DNA from 3 places in the Nocardia sp. NPDC002869 genome. Region 2 is predicted to be linked to each of the others. Evidence: riboswitches for the same ligand, from Rfam matches in the RefSeq annotation. Region 2 holds a riboswitch; each other region holds the start of a gene.
What was found. A riboswitch is a leader RNA that binds a small molecule or an ion and turns the genes downstream of it on or off. The one in region 2 is predicted to bind S-adenosylmethionine.
Positions count from the first base shown of each region.

Region 1: another riboswitch for S-adenosylmethionine. It lies ahead of ACLML9_RS08500 (rhodanese-like domain-containing protein); the one in region 2 lies ahead of ACLML9_RS07415 (aminotransferase class V-fold PLP-dependent enzyme).
Region 3: another riboswitch for S-adenosylmethionine. It lies ahead of metX (homoserine O-acetyltransferase MetX); the one in region 2 lies ahead of ACLML9_RS07415 (aminotransferase class V-fold PLP-dependent enzyme).

Region 1 covers NZ_JBKOOL010000030.1:10,414-16,360, forward strand. The annotation lists gene ACLML9_RS08495 (O-succinylhomoserine sulfhydrylase) at 1-722, opposite strand, end outside; gene ACLML9_RS08500 (rhodanese-like domain-containing protein) at 719-1,135, opposite strand; SAM riboswitch class IV at 1,153-1,265, opposite strand; gene ACLML9_RS08505 (hypothetical protein) at 1,330-1,800, opposite strand; gene ACLML9_RS08510 (FAD-dependent oxidoreductase) at 2,029-3,417, shown strand; gene ACLML9_RS08515 (amidohydrolase family protein) at 3,489-4,355, shown strand; gene ACLML9_RS08520 (hypothetical protein) at 4,366-5,142, shown strand; gene ACLML9_RS08525 (DUF456 domain-containing protein) at 5,158-5,640, opposite strand; gene ACLML9_RS08530 (hypothetical protein) at 5,711-5,938, opposite strand.
Region 2 covers NZ_JBKOOL010000025.1:17,131-23,077, forward strand. The annotation lists gene ACLML9_RS07395 (MerR family transcriptional regulator) at 1-223, opposite strand, end outside; gene ACLML9_RS07400 (hypothetical protein) at 201-488, shown strand; gene ACLML9_RS07405 (hypothetical protein) at 638-844, shown strand; gene ACLML9_RS07410 (GNAT family N-acetyltransferase) at 825-2,021, opposite strand; gene ACLML9_RS07415 (aminotransferase class V-fold PLP-dependent enzyme) at 2,119-3,432, opposite strand; SAM riboswitch class IV at 3,478-3,591, opposite strand; partial or broken gene ACLML9_RS07420 (LLM class flavin-dependent oxidoreductase) at 3,792-4,292, shown strand; gene ACLML9_RS07425 (hypothetical protein) at 4,719-5,549, shown strand.
Region 3 covers NZ_JBKOOL010000123.1:1,289-7,235, reverse strand. The annotation lists gene ACLML9_RS20785 (DUF4349 domain-containing protein) at 1-900, shown strand, start outside; gene ACLML9_RS20780 (DUF167 domain-containing protein) at 904-1,134, shown strand; gene ACLML9_RS20775 (tRNA (cytidine(34)-2'-O)-methyltransferase) at 1,151-1,615, opposite strand; gene cycA (D-serine/D-alanine/glycine transporter) at 1,877-3,358, shown strand; gene ACLML9_RS20765 (DUF3017 domain-containing protein) at 3,643-3,888, shown strand; gene metX (homoserine O-acetyltransferase MetX) at 3,913-5,058, opposite strand; SAM riboswitch class IV at 5,310-5,420, opposite strand; gene ACLML9_RS20755 (NADP-dependent isocitrate dehydrogenase) at 5,696-5,947, shown strand, end outside.

The DNA of each region.
Region 1 (5,947 bases), on a different contig from region 2:
ACCGGGCCTTCGATGTACTCGGAGGTACCGAGGATCGCGCCGCCCAGCACCCGGCCCTGACCGTCGATATGTTTGGTGCCCGAGTAGACCACCACGTCGGCGCCGAGTTCGAAGCCACGCTGCAGCAGCGGGGTGGCGAATACATTGTCCAGGACCACCTGCGCGCCCGCGGCGTGCGCGAGCTCGCAGACCTTGCGCACGTCGACCAGGGTCTGCATCGGGTTGGCCGGAGTCTCGAAGAACACCGCGGTGGTGGGTACGGACAGTGCCGCTTCCCACTGGTCGAGATCTTCGCCGTCGACGAACACGGTCTCGACACCCCAGCGGGGCAGGATCTCATTGCACACCACGAAACAGGAGCCGAACAGGCTGCGCGCGGCCACCAGCCGGTCGCCTGCCTTCAGCAGCGCACCGAGGGCGACGAAAACGGCGGCCATACCGCTGGCGGTCGCGAAACACGCTTCGGCGCCGTCGAGCAGGCGCATCCGCTCCTGGAAGGTGGTCACCGTCGGGTTGCCGTAGCGGGAGTACACGTAGTGCGGGTTGTCCCCGGTGAACGCGGCCTCGGCCGCTTCGGCGCTGGCGTAGACGAACCCGGAGTTCAGGTACAGGGCCTCGGAGGTTTCGTCGAACCCCGAGCGGCTCAGGCCGCCACGCACACCCAGTGTCGCCGGACCGACTCCTTCGGGTAAGGGCCGTTCGAACGAACCGCCGCCGATCACGACTGCCGCCAGGGCAGTCCGTGGGCCCGCCAGCCGGAGCCGCCGCGGTGCCCGAGTTCGTCCAGCGGGCCTTCGAAGCCGTCGCTGATGTTGTAGGAGGGTCCGATACCCGCGGCGGTCGCGGCGTCGGCCGCATGCGCCGAACGCTGACCGGAGCGACACAGGAAGAGGACGGGCGCGTCCGCGGGGCGGTCGGACAGGGCGCTACGCAGCTGGTCCAGGAATTCGGCATTGCGGGCGCCGGTGCCGTGGACCCACTCCACCAGCAGCGTCGGCTTGGCGATGGAGCTGGTGTCGGGTACTCCGACGAACTTCCATTCGGCTTCGGTCCGCACGTCCACCAGGACTGCGTCCGGGTTCTCGGTCAGCAGTTCCCATGCCTGCTCCGGGCCGATATCCCCTGCGTAATTCATACGTGGCACCTCCTGTGAATCCGCACTTGCCGCATCCGATCGATGCGTGCCAGGTCGTCACCCGGAGCACCCCACCGCGGAGGAGGGTTGCCGACCAGCGAGCCGGGGCTTGGCACTGGTACTCATGACCTAACCGAAAAGATTGCCCGGCGAGGTCGGGCCGTGTCAAACATCGGTTGACGCCTTCGGCGGGCTCAGCCGGCCGGCTGGTTGCACACCAGCCAGTCGCCGTCGGACTGGAACAGCCACCAGGTCGCGGTCCGCTCCTCGCCTTCCACACGGCTGGTCACTTCGATGTTCGCGGTATCGCCGGTGATGTGGACGGGGCCGAATCCGGTGATCTCGATATCCTTTCCGGTTTCGCCGGGTTTCAGCTGTCCGGCCAGCGGGGAGCGGGCGGGTACGAAACCGGGGCAGACCGCCCGGCGGGGCGGTTCGGGCCCGTAGCGATTGCTCACATCGGCGAACTCCCGGACCGCTCCCGCGATCCGGTCGGAATCTGTGACATTTTTCTCAGCGGGCGCCACCAGGCCGGCGATGAGTACACCCGCCAGGACCAGGGCCGCGACCGCCGCGGCCACGATGAACGGGGTGATCGAGCGCGGTCGCTCGTCGTCGCCCGATTCGGTGGCGGGCCGCTCGTCGGCCGCTCCGGGATCGCTCATACCGACGATCATCCCTGGTCCCCGGATCGCACCGTGCCCGCACCCCGATAGAATCGTGGGTACGGCGGGTACCGCAGCACAGCGCTACCCGCGGAGACGTGGGACGACGAACGGTGAACAGCCACCCACGGACGGCGCGATGTAGGTGCATACGAGCCGCGCGTCAAGTTAGCCTATGCTAACCACAACGCCAGTGATTCTTTCGACCGATAAGGGTGCGCGTAACAGATGACCGAGCAGAAGGAAGCGAACCGCCCGCTTCGGATCGCGATCGTCGGGGCCGGGCCGGCCGGTATCTATGCCGCCGACGCGTTGATGAAATCCGATGCGGACGTCTCGATCGATCTGTTCGAGCGGATGCCCGCCCCGTTCGGACTGATCCGCTACGGCGTGGCGCCGGACCATCCGCGGATCAAGGGCATTGTCACCGCCCTGCACAAGGTGCTGGACAAGGAGCAGGTGCGCCTGCTCGGCAATATCGACTACGGCACCGATATCACGCTGTCGGATCTGCGTCGCTTCTACGACGCGGTGATCTTCTCCACCGGCGCCAACGCCGACCGGGCGCTGCCCATCCCGGGTATCGACCTGGACGGCTCCTACGGCGCGGCCGACTTCGTGTCCTGGTACGACGGGCACCCGGACGTGCCGCGCACCTGGCCGCTGGAGGCGGAGAAGGTCGCGGTGCTCGGTGTCGGCAATGTCGCCCTCGATGTGGCGCGAGTGCTGGCCAAGACCGGTGACGAACTACTGCCGACCGAGATCCCGCCGAACGTGTACACGGGCCTGAAGAACAACAAGGCCGTCGAGGTGCACGTGTTCGGCCGCCGCGGCCCGGCGCAGGCCAAGTTCACCCCGCTGGAACTGCGCGAACTCGATCACTCCCCGACGATCGAGGTGATCGTCGATCCGGAGGACATCGACTACGACGAGGGTTCCGAAGCGGCCCGGCGTCATTCCAAGCAGGTCGATATGGTGGCCAACACCCTCGAACAGTGGGCCATCCGCGACCAGGGCGATCGCCCGCACAAGCTGTTCCTGCACTTCTTCGAATCGCCTTCCGAGATCCTCGGTGAGGACGGCCGGGTCGTGGGCCTGCGTACCGAACGCACCCAGCTCGACGGCACCGGCAATGTGAAGGGCACCGGCACCTTCAAGGAATGGGACGTGCAGGCCGTCTACCGGGCCGTCGGTTACCTGTCGCAGAACATCTCGGAGCTGCCCTTCGACGATCAGGCCGGGGTCATCCCGAACGAGGCCGGCCGGGTCCTGGTCGACGAGGGTGCCGACGGCGCCGCCCGCTACATGCCCGGCACCTATGTGACCGGCTGGATCAAGCGCGGTCCGGTCGGGCTCATCGGCCATACCAAGGGTGACGCGAACGAGACGGTCGCCTGCCTCGTGGACGACAGCACGAAGTTCGTGCCGGCCGAGAACCCGGAGCCCGAGGCCGTGCTCGAGTTCCTGGAGGGCCGGGGTATCCCGTTCACCACCTGGGCCGGCTGGTACCGGCTCGACGCGCACGAGCGGTCGCTGGGCGAGCCCGAGGGCCGCGAGCGGGTCAAGGTCGTCGAGCGCGAAGATATGTTGCGCGCGAGCGAACCCCACAAGGTCTGATCCACCGTCCGCTGCTCCCGGTCCATGGTCGAGAGCAGCGGGCGTCCCGATCCATCAGGCATGCTGTAGCAGTGTTCGACGCCCATGTACACATCATCGATCCGCGTTTTCCGCTGATCGAGAACGAAGGCTACCTACCGGAGCCCTACACCGTCGCCGACTACCGGCGGCGGATGTCCCGGTTCCGGCCTTCCGGTGGTGCGGTGGTGAGCGCCTCGTTCCAGGGCAACGACCAGAGCTATCTGCGCGCTGCCCTGGCCGAACTCGGACCCGGTTGGGTCGGCGTGACCCGGCTGGATCTCGATGCCTCCGACTCTGAGATCCTCGCCCTGCACGAGGCCGGCGTGCGCGCGGTCCGGTTCAACCTCAAACGCGCGGCCGCCGATATCGCGAGTATGACCCGGCAGGCCTTGCGGGCTTACGAATTGGCGGGCTGGCATGTGGAGATCTACGTGGACGGTCAGATGCTGGCCTCGCTGCAACCGGTGATCCTGAAACTGCCGAAGGTGTCCATCGACCATCTCGGGATGTCCGAGGAGGGTCTGTCGTACCTGCTGGACCTGGTCGAGCGGGGTGCGCGGGTGAAGGCAACCGGTTTCGGGCGGGTCGATATGGATGTCGCGACGGCGTTGCGCCGGATCCACGCGGTCAGTCCGGAGGCGCTGATGTTCGGCAGCGATCTGCCCGGCACCCGCGCGGGCCGGCCGTTCCGCGAAGCGGATGTGGAGCTGATCTGCGATGTGGTCGGCGCCGATATGAACGCGGTGCTGGAGGACAATGCCCGCGCGTTCTACGGATTGCCCGCGATCGACCGCACCATCGAGGACCCCGCCCCCACCCTGCCGCTTCTGGTTCCGCCGCGCGACGACCGACCCTCGGCTCACGACGGGACGACCCGCCCATTGCCGATCATCCAGCGGCGGCCCGGTCCGGGCTGAACGAGCCGCGGTGCGCGGACTGGATCTGGACGACGCCGTCCGGCAGCGCGGTGATCACCTGCATATCAAAGCGCTTGCCGTTCACCACGGGATTCGCGGCGAGCTGGGGGATATCGAGCCCATAGAGTTCTTGACGGTGCCGGATCCCGGGCGAGAGCGGCTCCACCATTTGTGGCAGTTTCTGAATAAAGTGAAACACATGCAGCACCGGGACCCGCGCCCGGAGGCCGAGGAAATGCTCGAAGTGCTCCGGCGCTGGACGTCCGATCAGGACAGGAGCCTGCGTGATACCGGGCGATGGCCCAATGCCGATGGTCCCCAGCGATTGAACTTCGACACTCTTACCTCCTGGTACGAGGAGCATCTCGGCGAGCATTTCGACCCGGTGAAGGACATCCGCGATATGCTCAATCCGAACTTGATGGATACGTCCAATCCTGTGAACGAGATCGTGCGTTACCGAGTAAACGTGCGGGAAATGAGCATCATGGACAGTATCGATGGCTGGAAACGGCAGGGTTACGATGTGTTCGTCGGTCAGGGTGCCAGCCATTACACGATTCAGAAAGAATCTCTGGCGCAGCGATACGGTCAACCCCTGATATATCGGCCGGATCGGATGAGCGGTAATCTGATCCTGGGTGATACGAACATCGGCACCGCCGAAATCCGTCACCATATAACCGTGTTGGAGGAACAGATCGCGGGCTCGGCGAATCCGCTCGATAAGGAGTTGTTGTCGGAAGAGACGCGAGTGCTCCGATACGAGCTGGCGCAGCGATCCTGAACGGGCGACGACGGCTCAGGCGGCAATCGCGCCGATCACCCATACCCCGCTCGCCAGTAACGCGCCCAGCAACTCCACCAGGATCGAGAGCCCGACGCCCTTGATCGCGTGTTTGCTCGATACCCATGCCTGCCGGTTGTCGGGGAGCCGCTGCAGTTCCGAGATATACACGCCGACAATGAAGCCTACGAAAAGCCCGACCACCGGGATGACGAAGAACCCGGCTATGCCGACGAGACCGCCCAGCAGCAATGTCCGGTTCGGCACTCCCGCTTCCTTCAGTTTGCGGCCCGGCCAGGTGTACTTCACGACTCCGGAGATGACCAGCAGGGCGGTGCCGATCGCCAGTACTGCCCATGCGGTCGTCCCGCCGGTGACGAAGGCCCAGACGGCGATCGCCCCGAAGATCAGGATCACCCCTGGCAGAATCGGCACCACGATGCCGATGAGACCGACCAGGATCACCAGGCCGACAACGATTTCTCCCCAAGTGCTCACAGCACCAAAGTAGCCCGGATCGGACGCGGTCGCCGGTCCGAATTCGCGCATGTCACCGGCCGAATGCCGCTCAGGACGGAACGCCTGTGGCCAGGATGCGCGCGGTCAGGTCCAGCACGCCGGCGCGGTGGCGGCGGACGCCGATCATATCGGTGATCTCCGGACGCATGCTCGCGAAGATCGCCGACGCCAGGAATTCGGTGTCGGCATCGGGAGTGACCTGCGCGATCAGATCGGCCAGCAGGGTGCGCCAGGGTGCCCAGGTGTCGGATTCACAGACGTCGGGCAGGGCGCGCATCAGCGGGGC
Region 2 (5,947 bases):
CCAGGCACGGGAGAATCTGTTTGATGACCCGGGTCGGTAGCCCGGCGTCGAGCAGGCCCCGGATCTGCAGTACGCGATCGACAAACCGCTCGTCGTAGCTGCGGTAGCCGTTCGCGCACCGCTGCTCAACTACGGCTGGCGCGATTACGGCCCCCGAGTCGGGTTTCTGGCGGATCCTGCAATCGCTGGACCGGCACGGCATCCGGGCCAGCGCACTCCTCAACTCCGAGGTGGTCGAGCATTACCCGCGCCTCATCGAAGCGGGCCGGGACCGCGACTGGGCCTGGCCGGCCCACGGCCGGAACAACTCCGTGCTGCAGGCCGAGATCGTCGCCGCGGACGAGCGCGCCTACCTCGCGGACGTGCTCGACACCATCGAGCGCGGCACCGGGAAGCGACCGCGCGGCTGGATGGGCCCCGCCCTCTCCGAGAGTTTCCGTACTCCGGAGTTGTTGCGCGAACTCGGCGTCGACTACGTCCTGGACTGAACCAACGACGACCAGCCCTACCCGCTGCGTGTCCCCGGCCTGTTCAGCGTGCCGTACTCGGTGGAGTTGAACGACAACACCCTGTTCCTCGGCACCGGGCTCACCGGCCCCGATTTCGTCCAGATCGTACGGGACCAGCTCGACCGGCTGTGGGCGGACTCCGAAAGAGCGGCCGCGTCCTCGCCCTGGCCCTGCATCCCTTCGTCACCGGGCAGGCGTTCCGGGCCCGGTACCTCGACGAGGCGCTGGCCTACATCGTCGAGCATCCCGCCGTATGGGTCACCACCAGTGACGAGATCGCGGCGCACTACGCGGCCACCCGGACCGGGCAGGAGGTCAGAAGTACGTCCCGCTGAACGGATGCTCGTCCACCTCGAACAGCGCGTCCGCGGTCGCCGCGGCGCCGGGCCGGTGCTCGGTGACGCGGCCCGCGAGCGCCAGGTGGCGCCAGCGGGTACCGCCGAGGTAGGCGGCCGCCAGGGCCGTCACGTCGGTGCCGAGGTCCGCGGGCTCGTCCACCCGGGTGACCCCGCCGTCCGCGATCCGGTAATTGCCGGTGTTGGCGGACAGGATCGGATCGGTGACGGCGAGGACCAGCGGCCGACCGGGACGATAGGCGCGCCGGGCCAGTGCGGCCGGGACATCGACGAGCCGCAACCAGGTCTCGTCGTGGATATCGGTGACCCGGGCCGTCCGCTCGTCGGTCAGCAGATGCCGCAGCGGGGTGTCGGGCGAGATCGCGGACAGCACGACCACGTCGACGATATCGGCGCTGAGCAGATGGCGGACGAGACCGACGAAGGCAGCGGGAGTTGTGGCGACGAGATCGTCGACCACGACCGTCCGGCGCGGGCCGCGCACCCATTCCAGGGATTCGGCGGCATGGTAGCGCACGAACCCGTCCTCCGCGCCGGGCTCCCCGTGCACGGCGACATGACCCTGGGGCCGCAACAGCCCCTGTAGCCGCCACCAGTACGAGGGGCGATCGACCGCCGCGGTCCACGTCACATCCGCTGTCGCGTAGATCTTGGCCGGTATCTCCCAGCCGTCCGCGGGCGCGAGCAACCGGACCGGACCCGCGGCCGGTACCGTTTCGCGGAAGCGGGCCCGGTGCACATCGATCTCGCAGCGCGCCGACGAGCCGGCGACGCCGTACCCGAAACGCTCATAGATACCGCCCTGGGTCGCGCGCAGCGAGGCGACGACCTCCCCGCGTCCGGCGATCTCGGTGAGCTGGCGGCGCAGCAGCCCCGCCGCGATCCCCTGCCGCGCGTGGGTGGGCAGGACACCGACGTGCGTCACCGCGGCGTGCGGCAGGCGCGTGCCGCCCGGCGCGATCAGCCAGCTGGTGTAGGAATTCACCGTCCCGACCAGTTCACCGCCGACCCGGGCGCCGAGGGTGCGTCCGGGTTCGTTCAACCCGTCCGCGGCCTCGGCCGAGATCGGCGGGCCCCCGACCATCGCGGTACGGAACACCCGTTGCGCGGCGCGCGCCTCCGCCGCGTCGGTCAGTATGTCGATTTCGACGGTCATCTCGGCTCACTCCGGGTTCGGGATCAGTGTGGGAATCCGGCGAAGCCGCAGGGCGCCACGGGACACGTTTAATTTCTCTCACATGACACGCGGTACGTCACACCGAGCACGGTGCGGATCCGGTGTCCGGCCCTTCCGTCAGGCCGGGACGGGTCTCCGGAACCGGATCCCAGCGGCCGTCCGAACAGGCGTAATCCCACTGCGGCCCGGCCGCGACCAGGGTCCGCACGGCGTCGAGCAGCCGATCCACATCACCGGCGGTGGTGCCGAGTCCGATACTGGCGCGCAGGGCGGCGTCGAGCCCGAACCGGGCCAGCAGCGGGTGGGCGCAGAAGCGGCCGTCCCGCACGCCGATCGCATGTTCGGCGGACAGATAGGCCGCGACCTGCCCCGGTTCGAAACCGTCCACGGTGAAGGCGACGATTCCCACACAGTCGGCGCTGTCGGCGAAGATCCGGAGGCATCGAACACCGGTGATATCCTCCAGCCCGGTGCGCAACCGGTCGGTGAGCACCCGTTCGTGCACCTCGGCGGGGGCGGCGAGTTCGGTGAGCGCCCCGCAGGCGGCCGCCAGCGCCACGGCGCCCAGCACATTGGGTGAACCGGCCTCGTGCCGATGCGGCGCGGTCGCCCAGGCCGCCGTGTCCGAGGTCACCTCGGTGACCGCGCCCCCACCGGCCAGGTACGGCGGTGCGGCGTCGAGCCAGTCGCGGCGACCGGCCAGCACCCCGGCGCCGTACGGTGCGTACAGCTTGTGCCCGGAGCAGACCACATAGTCGATATCGGTGGCGCACAGGTCGATCCGCCGATGGGGCGCCAGTTGGGCCGCGTCCACCAGGATTCGCGCACCGTGGCGATGAGCGAGCGCGGCCAGCTCGGTCAGCGGCAGCACCTCCCCGGTGACATTGGACGCGCCCGTGATCGCGAGCAGCGCCGCGGGTTTCGCCCCGAGTTCGGCGGCGAGACGCTCGACGGTTTCGGTGAGCGTGCCGGCGGCGGGCACCACCCGGCGTCCGCGCCCGGCCCAGGGCAGGAAGTTGGCGTGGTGCTCGATATCGAGGACCACGGTATCGCCGGGGACGCAGGCGGCGAGCAGGTTGAGCGCGTCGGTGGTGTTCCGGGTGAATACGACTTCCTGGTCGGCGGCACAGCACAGGAACTCGCGGACCGTTTCGCGGGCCGCCTCGTAGCAGCCAGTGGAGACACGCGAGGCATACCCGGCCCCGCGGTGCACGCTCGCGTAGTAGGGCAGCAGATCGGCCACCCGTGCGGTGACCTGCGCGAGAGCCGGAGCGCTGGCCGCGTAGTCGAAGTTGGCGTAGGTACAGGTACCACCCTGTACCAGCGGAACCCGCAGGTCGTCGCCGGAGACGCGGGCCGGGGCACGGGTGGGGTCGAGTACAGCGGTCATCACGCAATCCCTTCGATCGAGGGACTCCGGGCTTCGATTCGGCGGAGTCCGCGCTTGCCGTGCTCGGTCGAGCAGCGGCCAGGTCGTCACCCGGGGCACCCCACCGCGGAGGAGGGTTGCCGGCCAGCAAGCCGGGGCTTCACGCTGGCACTCGTGACCTGGTGCGAGAGTGTCAGACGGCCACCGGCTTGTCAACCCGACCTCGATCCACGCCCGCCGGTCCGGTGCGGCGATTTCGAATCACCGTGATCCGGTCCGTAGCCCGGAAACGGATAGCGGCGCAATGTGTGTCCGGGTGATCCCCCGGCCCATCCGGTGCGCGCCTGTCCCGATCCCCCGGCCCCGAACGGAGATCCGCGATGCCAGACCGAGCAGGAGCCGCCCCGACGGCCGAATACCTCTGGTATATCCCCAACCAGGTGATTCCCGGGCATCGCGGTGATGCCGTCACCGCCGGCCACAACAGCCTGGAGACACTGACCGCGCAGGCACGCGCACTCGAGGAATACGGGTGGCAGGGGGCGCTGATCGGCGCCGGCTGGGGTCGCCCGGATACGTTCACCGTCGCCACCGCGCTCGCGGCCCGGACCACGACCTTCGAACCGCTTGCCGCCGTCCGGCCCGGCTATTGGCGGCCCGCCCATTTCGCCGCCGCGGCGGCGAGCCCCGACCACCTGACCGGCGGCCGGCTGCGGATCAATATCGTGTCCGGCAAGCACGATCTCGCGGCCTACGGCGAAGCCGAGGAGGACCAGGCCGAGCGGTACGCCCGCACCAGGGAGTTCCTCCGGCTGGTCCGCCGGCTGTGGACCGAGGAGAACGTCACCTACCGGGGTGAGCACTACCGGGTGACCGATACCGCCGCACGCCGGGGTGCGCTCTCCAGGCACGCGGACAGCTGTTCGCGCTCGGCGTCCTTGCCGGACTTCTTGTCGGCGAACACCTTCTTGCAGCCGGCCGCCTTCAACGCGCTCTGACGTATGAGATGACTGTTAGTATCGCGCAAAGCGGGTAGGCGTCCCCCGCGGCCGAACAGGCGAAGGCCCACAGCGGTCACACCTTCGCCGTGGATGTGACGACTCCAGGGATTGGTTCGAGCAGAGGTGAACAACCCACTCATCCGGCTGCTCGACACGATCACCCATGGTCTGGCCGGGAGTTTCCGAGATCTGGGAAACGGTACTGCCCGGCGGTACAGCTCGGGATTCGCTCGAACAACCGAGCACGCCGCCCGGAGTCTGGACGGCATCGGCAGGACGGGACTTCCACTGTTCGAGCCGAGCCCGATGGAAATAGCGGTGCGCAGGCTCGATGGTGAAGTGAAACCGCTCGGTGGAGGCGTCGCCGCCACCTTCCTCGGGCGTTCGGTGGGCGGTGCCCGTAGCGTCTACAAACCGGGGTACCTCGAGACATTGCTGGGTGTGTTACCCGATCTTCCGCTGCGCTTCGGTATTCCTCGCGGGGGAGGACACCTCGCCTATCGAGAACAGGGCGCCTACCGAGTCGACGAGGCTCTGGGTTTCGGACGCGTCCCGCCCACCTCGATCACGAACGGGCCCTATGGATTGGGTTCGAACCAGATCTGGGCGTATTCCACCCCGAGCCACCCCAAGGCCGCTCAACTGCGACTGCCGCGCGAGGACTGGTTGAAGAGGAATGCCAGGGATGAGTTGCGGCGTCTGAACGACCGCTACCCGAAGATCCAACGCGAGCAGATGGCGGTACTGGACTACGTCATCGGCAACACCGATCGCCACTGGGGCAACTACCGCACCGGCCGCAACGGCGACATAGTGGCCATCGATCACGGGCTGTCGTGCCCGGAATCACCGGATTCGCGTATCGGCATCCGCTCCGACTTCGTCGAAGAGTTCCACAACGCCGCCCTGAGCGAGGAGGTGATGACTCAGGTCGACGCGGTTGACCTCGGCCGACTCCGCGCCGCCCTACTCGACAGCCAACTCAGCGAAGTCGCCGTCAACGGCGCACTCGACCGGTTGATCGAGATACGGACGCACGGCAGGATCACCGGCCAGGCCTGGCCGGGAGAAATTAACGCAAACATCGTCTTCATGAAGATGACGAAACCGTCACCGACCGGGTGGATCGAAACCTGACAGGCTTCACGCCGCCCTGTTCGGGCTCCCCATAGCATTCGCGGAGACCCAATGGATAAGGACGTATCCGCGACCGGCTATCACCCCGGCCCGTTGTCTTCGGCGATGATCCCGCTGCGTAATCACCCCCGCTGGGGCCGGGGCTGATGTCGGAACTTGTTGTTTCTTGCGCTGTTGCTGCGGGTTCCCTGTCACCCACACCATGGGCGTCCATAAAAGGGCTATAGGACGAGTGAATGGCTGTAAACACCGCTGGCCAGCGATGAAATCACGCTGAACTGTCCAAGAATGCAGCGATTGATGAACAGCTACGAGTCCAATCCCGCCCGCTGCGTCAACAAGCGACTGCAATCCTGGCGAACTCCAAACCCGGCTGTGAAAGAAAAACGAAGCGACAG
Region 3 (5,947 bases), on a different contig from region 2:
CGGGTGACCGAACTGGACGGGCGGGTCGACCAGCGCACCGAGAATCCCGGGACCGCCGACGACGATCCGCACGCGAATCTGGTCGTCCGGATCCCGGCCACCGATACCGACGCGTTCATCGAGGGCCTGAGCGATCTCGGCGAGATCACCCAGATCAGCACCAACCGTGACGATGTCACCCTGCAGTGGCAGGATCTCGACGCCCGGATCACCGCGCTGCGGGCCTCGGCGGACCGGTTGCGTGATCTCATGGCGCGCGCCGCCAACACCGCCGACCTGATCGCCGCGGAGGAGGCGCTCGCCGACCGGCAGGCCGAACTCGACAGCCTCACCGGGCAGCGGCGGTATCTCGACGATCAGATCTCGCTGTCCACTCTCACCGTCGATATCCGGAGCGTGGCCGAGCAGACGGTCGAGGACGGGCCCGCCAATTTCTGGGACGGGGTCGTGGACGGCTGGAACTCGCTGTTCGACTGGCTGAAGGGCGCGGTGGTCTTCGTCGGCCAGGTGCTGCCGTGGCTGCTCTTCCTCGCCCTTCTCGGTGCGATCGTCGGCGCCTTCGTCGGGCTGGCCCGCCGGCTGGGCGGCGCACGCGCTGCCGCCCCGGCGGCCGGCAACTCGACCGCGCGGGTCGAGACCCCGGTGCCCGGGACCGTGCGGACCGCTGCCGAGCCCGGCGACGCACCGGGCAAGACCACGAAGGAAGTGGACGAGTCCGCGACGGGCACGGGCCGGGCGGCGACCGACACGGACGAGACGGCGACGGGTACGGGGCGGGCGTCGGCGGGTACGGACGAGACGGCGAAAGATACGGGCCGGGCAGCGACGGGCGCGGACGAGTCCGCCCCGACCGGGGACGAGGCCGTCGATCCGGACGGTCCGGATACGGACCGGGCCTGATCGGTGCCCACCACGGTCCGCGCGGTGCTCACGCCGAACAGCAGGAAGGGCCCGCTGGTCGAAACCCTGCCCGACGGCACGCTACAACTGTGGGTGCGGGCGCCGGCCGTGGAGGGGAAAGCGAACCGTGCCGCGGCCGAACTCCTGGCCGCGCATCTCGGTGTCCCGAAGAGCGCGGTCCGGCTCACCGGCGGGGCGACCTCCCGGTACAAACGGTTCGAGATCGCCGACTGAACCGCCGGTGTCCGGGTCAGACCGCTCCGGGAAACCCGTGCTGCCGCCACGCCTCGTACACCGCGACCGCGGCCGCGTTGGCCAGATTCATCGACCGGCGGCCGGGCAGCATGGGGATGCGCACCTCGGCATCGATGTGCTCGTCGGCGAGCACCTCCGCCGGTAGACCCGTCGGTTCCGCACCGAACAGCAAAATGTCGCCGGGCCGGTAGGCGATCTCGGTGTGCGGGGTGGTGGCCCGGGTGGTGAACGCATACACCCGCTCGGGCCGCAGCTGTTCCCACGCGGTCGCCAGGTCCGGGTGCACTGTCACCGAGGCGAGGTCGTGATAGTCCAGCCCGGCCCGGCGCAGCTTCGCCTCCGACATATCGAAGCCGAGCGGTTCGATCAGATGCAGCTCACTGCCCGTGCCGGCGGCGAGCCGGATGGCATTGCCCGTATTGCCCGGTATGCGAGGTTCATGGAACATCAATCGGAACACAGCCGACCAGTCAATCAGGTGCGGCGGCGCCACGGTGATCGAGCCGGATGATCGAGCGGTGGCCGCGAGGGTGCCGAACACATCGCCGGGGCGGGCGCTACCGCTATCGCGACGCCCTGACCACAGCGAATACGATCACCGGCATGGCGCGGGGGCCGCGCACGGCACGGATTGCGGCGGCGTACCGTAGGGCCGCCCACTCTGCAGGAATGCGCTTCCGGTGGTCGAATGGGCTGTCCGATTCATTCCGGAGGGAGAAATATGGCCGTGCTGCAGGGCCACGATAATCCAGGCGACGACGCGAGGGGCGTGAGCGATCCGGGTGCCGGCCCGGAGAAGCTGAGCCGCCAGCTGGCGAACCGACATATCCAGCTGATCGCGATCGGCGGCGCGATCGGCACCGGGCTGTTCATGGGCTCGGGTAAGACGATCTCGCTCGCCGGCCCCTCGGTGATCCTCGTCTACATGATCATCGGCTTCTTCCTCTTCTTCGTCATGCGGGCGATGGGGGAGCTGCTGCTGTCGAACTCCGGGTACAAATCGTTCAGCGATTTCGCCGGTGATCTGCTCGGCCCGTGGGCGGGGTTCTTCACCGGCTGGACCTACTGGTTCTGCTGGGTGGTCACCGGTATCGCCGATGTGGTGGCCATCGCCGGGTACGTGTCCTACTGGTGGGCGGATCTGCCGCTGTGGATACCCGCGCTGGTCTGCATCGTCGTTCTGCTGGTCCTCAATCTGCCCACGGTGCGCGCATTCGGTGAGACCGAGTTCTGGTTCGCGCTGATCAAGGTGATCGCCATCGGCGCGCTGATCGTCACCGGACTGGTGATGGTGATCACCGGTTTCACCGGTGACAGCGGCACCACCGCCTCGCTGGCCAACCTGTGGAACGACGGCGGTTTCTTCCCGACCGGGCCCATGGGTTTCGTGGCCGGATTCCAGATCGCGGTCTTCGCCTTCGTGGGTATCGAACTGGTGGGCACCACGGCGGCCGAGGCCGAGAATCCCGAACGCACGCTGCCCCGCGCGATCAACTCCATCCCGGTGCGCGTCCTGCTGTTCTACGTCGGCGCCCTGATCGTCATCTGCGCGGTGACCCCGTGGCGGGAGGTCTCGGCCGACGAGAGTCCGTTCGTGGCGATGTTCTCCCTGGCCGGGCTAGGTGTCGCGGCGAGTGTGGTCAACTTCGTGGTACTCACCAGCGCCACCTCCAGCGCGAACTCGGGGATCTACTCCACCTCGCGGATGGTGTACGGCCTGGCCGGTGACAGGGACGCCCCCGCCTTGTTCGGGAAGCTGTCCCGGCGCAAGGTCCCGGCCAACGCGCTGCGTTTCTCGTGCGCGTTCCTGCTGATCGGGGTGGTGCTGCTCTACGCGGGACAGTCCATCGTCGAAGCGTTCACCGTCGTCACCACCATTTCGTCGCTGTGCTTCATGTTCGTCTGGACGATGATCCTGGCCAGCTACCTGGTCTACCGGAAGCGGCGGCCGCATCTGCACGCCGCGTCGACGTTCAAACTCCCGGGCGGTGTGCCGGCGGTCTGGGCGGTGCTGGCCTTCTTCGTGTTCCTGGTCTGGGCGCTCACCCAGAAGAGCGACACCCTGCAGGCCCTGCTGGTGACCCCCATCTGGTTCGTGGTGCTGGGCGCGGCCTATCTGGTGGTGCGGCGCAGTCCGCACCATGCCGCGCTGCGCGAGCGGCATCGGGAGAAGGTCCTCGCCGAGAACGCCGCGCTGCGCTGATCTGCGCTGTGTCGATCCGCCCCGCCTCCGGTGGGGCGGATCGGGGCATTCGGGACCCCGCTAGATGTGCTCGGGGAGGTCGGCGCGCAGTCGGCGCGCGTGCTCCGGGTGGCCGGGGCGTCGCGTGGACATTCGGCGTCGCCGAGGCGGACTACGAACAGCTCGTGCAGACCTGGTCGGCCGGATCTGGAACAATCGCCCCCGTGACCGACGCCGCGACCCCGACCCACGACGATCCCGGCACCGGCAGCCGATGGGCCGGTTTCCTACGCTGCCATCTGCCGATGGTCGTGGTGGCGGTGGTGGTGCTGATCGCCGTGGTGTTCGTCGCGCAGGATCGGTGGCGCCGTGGCGCCTTCTTCTTCGGCGGCGCGACCCTCATCGCGGCCGCGTTCCGGCTGTGCCTGCCGACCGCCCGGGTCGGCCTGCTCGCGGTCCGCGGCAAACCGTTCGATGTGGGCGCGCTGACCCTGCTGGGCGGCGCCGTGGTCTTCCTCGCCGCGACCATCAACACCCTCGGCGTGGGCTGACCGGGCCGACGGACCCGCGGGCGCTCAGCGTCCGGCGCGAGCCAGGTTCATCGTCTGGGCCAGCAGTTTGCCGATGGCCGCCGCCTCGGTGAGGAAGGCATCGTGGCCGTCGCGTGACGAGATCACCTCGAAATGCCGGCAGCCGGCCAGCCCGTCGGCCAGTTCCTGCTGGGTGTGCAGCGGGTACAGCCGGTCGGAATCGATACCGCCCACGATGCACGGCACCTCGGCGGCGGCCATCGCCGCCGCGATCCCGCCGCGGCCACGGCCGATATCGTGCCGGTTCATCGCCTCGCTCAACAGCACATAGGTCGCCGGGTCGAAGCGCCGGCCCAGCTTCTCGGCCTGGTACTCGAGATAGCTCTGCACCGCGTACCGGCCGCCGTCCCAGGGATCCTCGCCCTCCTGCGGGCTGTTGGCGAACCGGCTGTCCAGTTCGGCCTCGGTGCGGTAGGTGAGGTGCGCGATCCGGCGCGCGATACCCAGTCCGGCCATCGGCGCGCGCCCGGTGCCGTGGTAGTCGCCGCCCAGCCAGTCCGGGTCGCTGGTGATCGCCGCGATCTGGGTGCTCTGGGTGCCGATCTGGTCGGCGGTGGCCCGCGGGCCCACCGCGAGGACCAGTGCGGCGGCCAGGCGCTGCGGTGCGAGCAGCATCCATTCGAGGACGCGCATACCGCCCATCGAACCGCCGATCGCCGCGGCCAGCCGGGGCACACCGAGCCGGTCGAACAACTTCAGTTCGGCCGCGACCTGGTCGCGGATGGAGATCCCCGGGAACCGTGAACCCCAGGGCGCGCCGTCCGGTGCGAGCGAGGCCGGGCCGGTGCTGCCCTGGCAGCCGCCGAGGACATTGGTCGCCACCACGCACCACTCGTCGGTATCGATCGGCGCCCCCGGGCCGACCATCCCGTTCCACCATCCGGCCTGTGGATGGTCGTCGTCCGGGTCGCCCGAGACGTGGGAGTCACCGGTCAGCGCGTGCTCGATCAGGACGATGTTGTCCAGGGCCGGGGACAGTTCCCCCCAGCGCTGCACGGCCAGCCGGACCTGCGGCAGCCGGGCGCCGTTCTCGAGGGTGAGTTCGCCGATGTCGACGTATCCGAGAGTGCCGTCGGGCGGCGGTAACTGGGCCACCGGACGAGCGGTGGTCGATTCGGTGCCCACTTTCACGTGAGGGATTCCGCTGAACCCGCGAACGGCACTGATGCCCGGAGCGTATGAATCGCCGCTGTGGATCCGGTGGTGCGGGCGCGGAGGCCGCCGGGCGCGACCGCCGGTCGCCGGCGGATAGCTCCGGCAGCGGTCGCACCACGGATACTGTGATCGCTCATATCGTGCTCCAGAAAATGGGGGATTTCTCGTCGAGTCGTGAGAACGCCGCGGTCAACGCGACCAGTACCGGCACAAATCGACGACCTCCTGACGTGCGCTTGCTCCCGGCTCCCGGGAGCCAGGTCATCACCCGGAGCACCCCACCGCAGCAGGAGGGTTGCCGGCCAGCGAGCCGGGGCTTGATGCTGACACTCATGACCTGCCGAACATGGTAACCGGGCACCGATACGGATCGAAATCGGTATGCGCGCCCACCAGGTAATCTTGTGGCGTGTCTCACCCATGTGAGATCTCACGAACGGGGCTGGCTGCACCGTGAGACCGCCACAAGCAGTACGCTCGTCTTGGTTACACCAGACGTCTCGTGGACAACGCGGGATGTATACGTTGTCTGTTGAACAGCTGGGGTCCGCTCACAAGCGTGTTCGCCTGGCCGTGCAATGAGGGCACCAGTCTTAGGAGGACACGAAGATCCATGTCCAAGATCAAGGTTGAAGGCACCGTCGTTGAACTCGACGGCGACGAGATGACCCGGATCATCTGGCAGTTCATCAAGGACAAGCTGATCCACCCGTACCTCGATGTGAACCTCGAGTACTACGACCTCGGCATCGAATACCGCGACAAAACCGACGACCAGGTCACCGTCGACGCCGCCAACGCCATCAAGCAGCACGGTGTCGGCGTCAAATGCGCGACGATCACCCCCGACGAGGCCCGCGTCGAG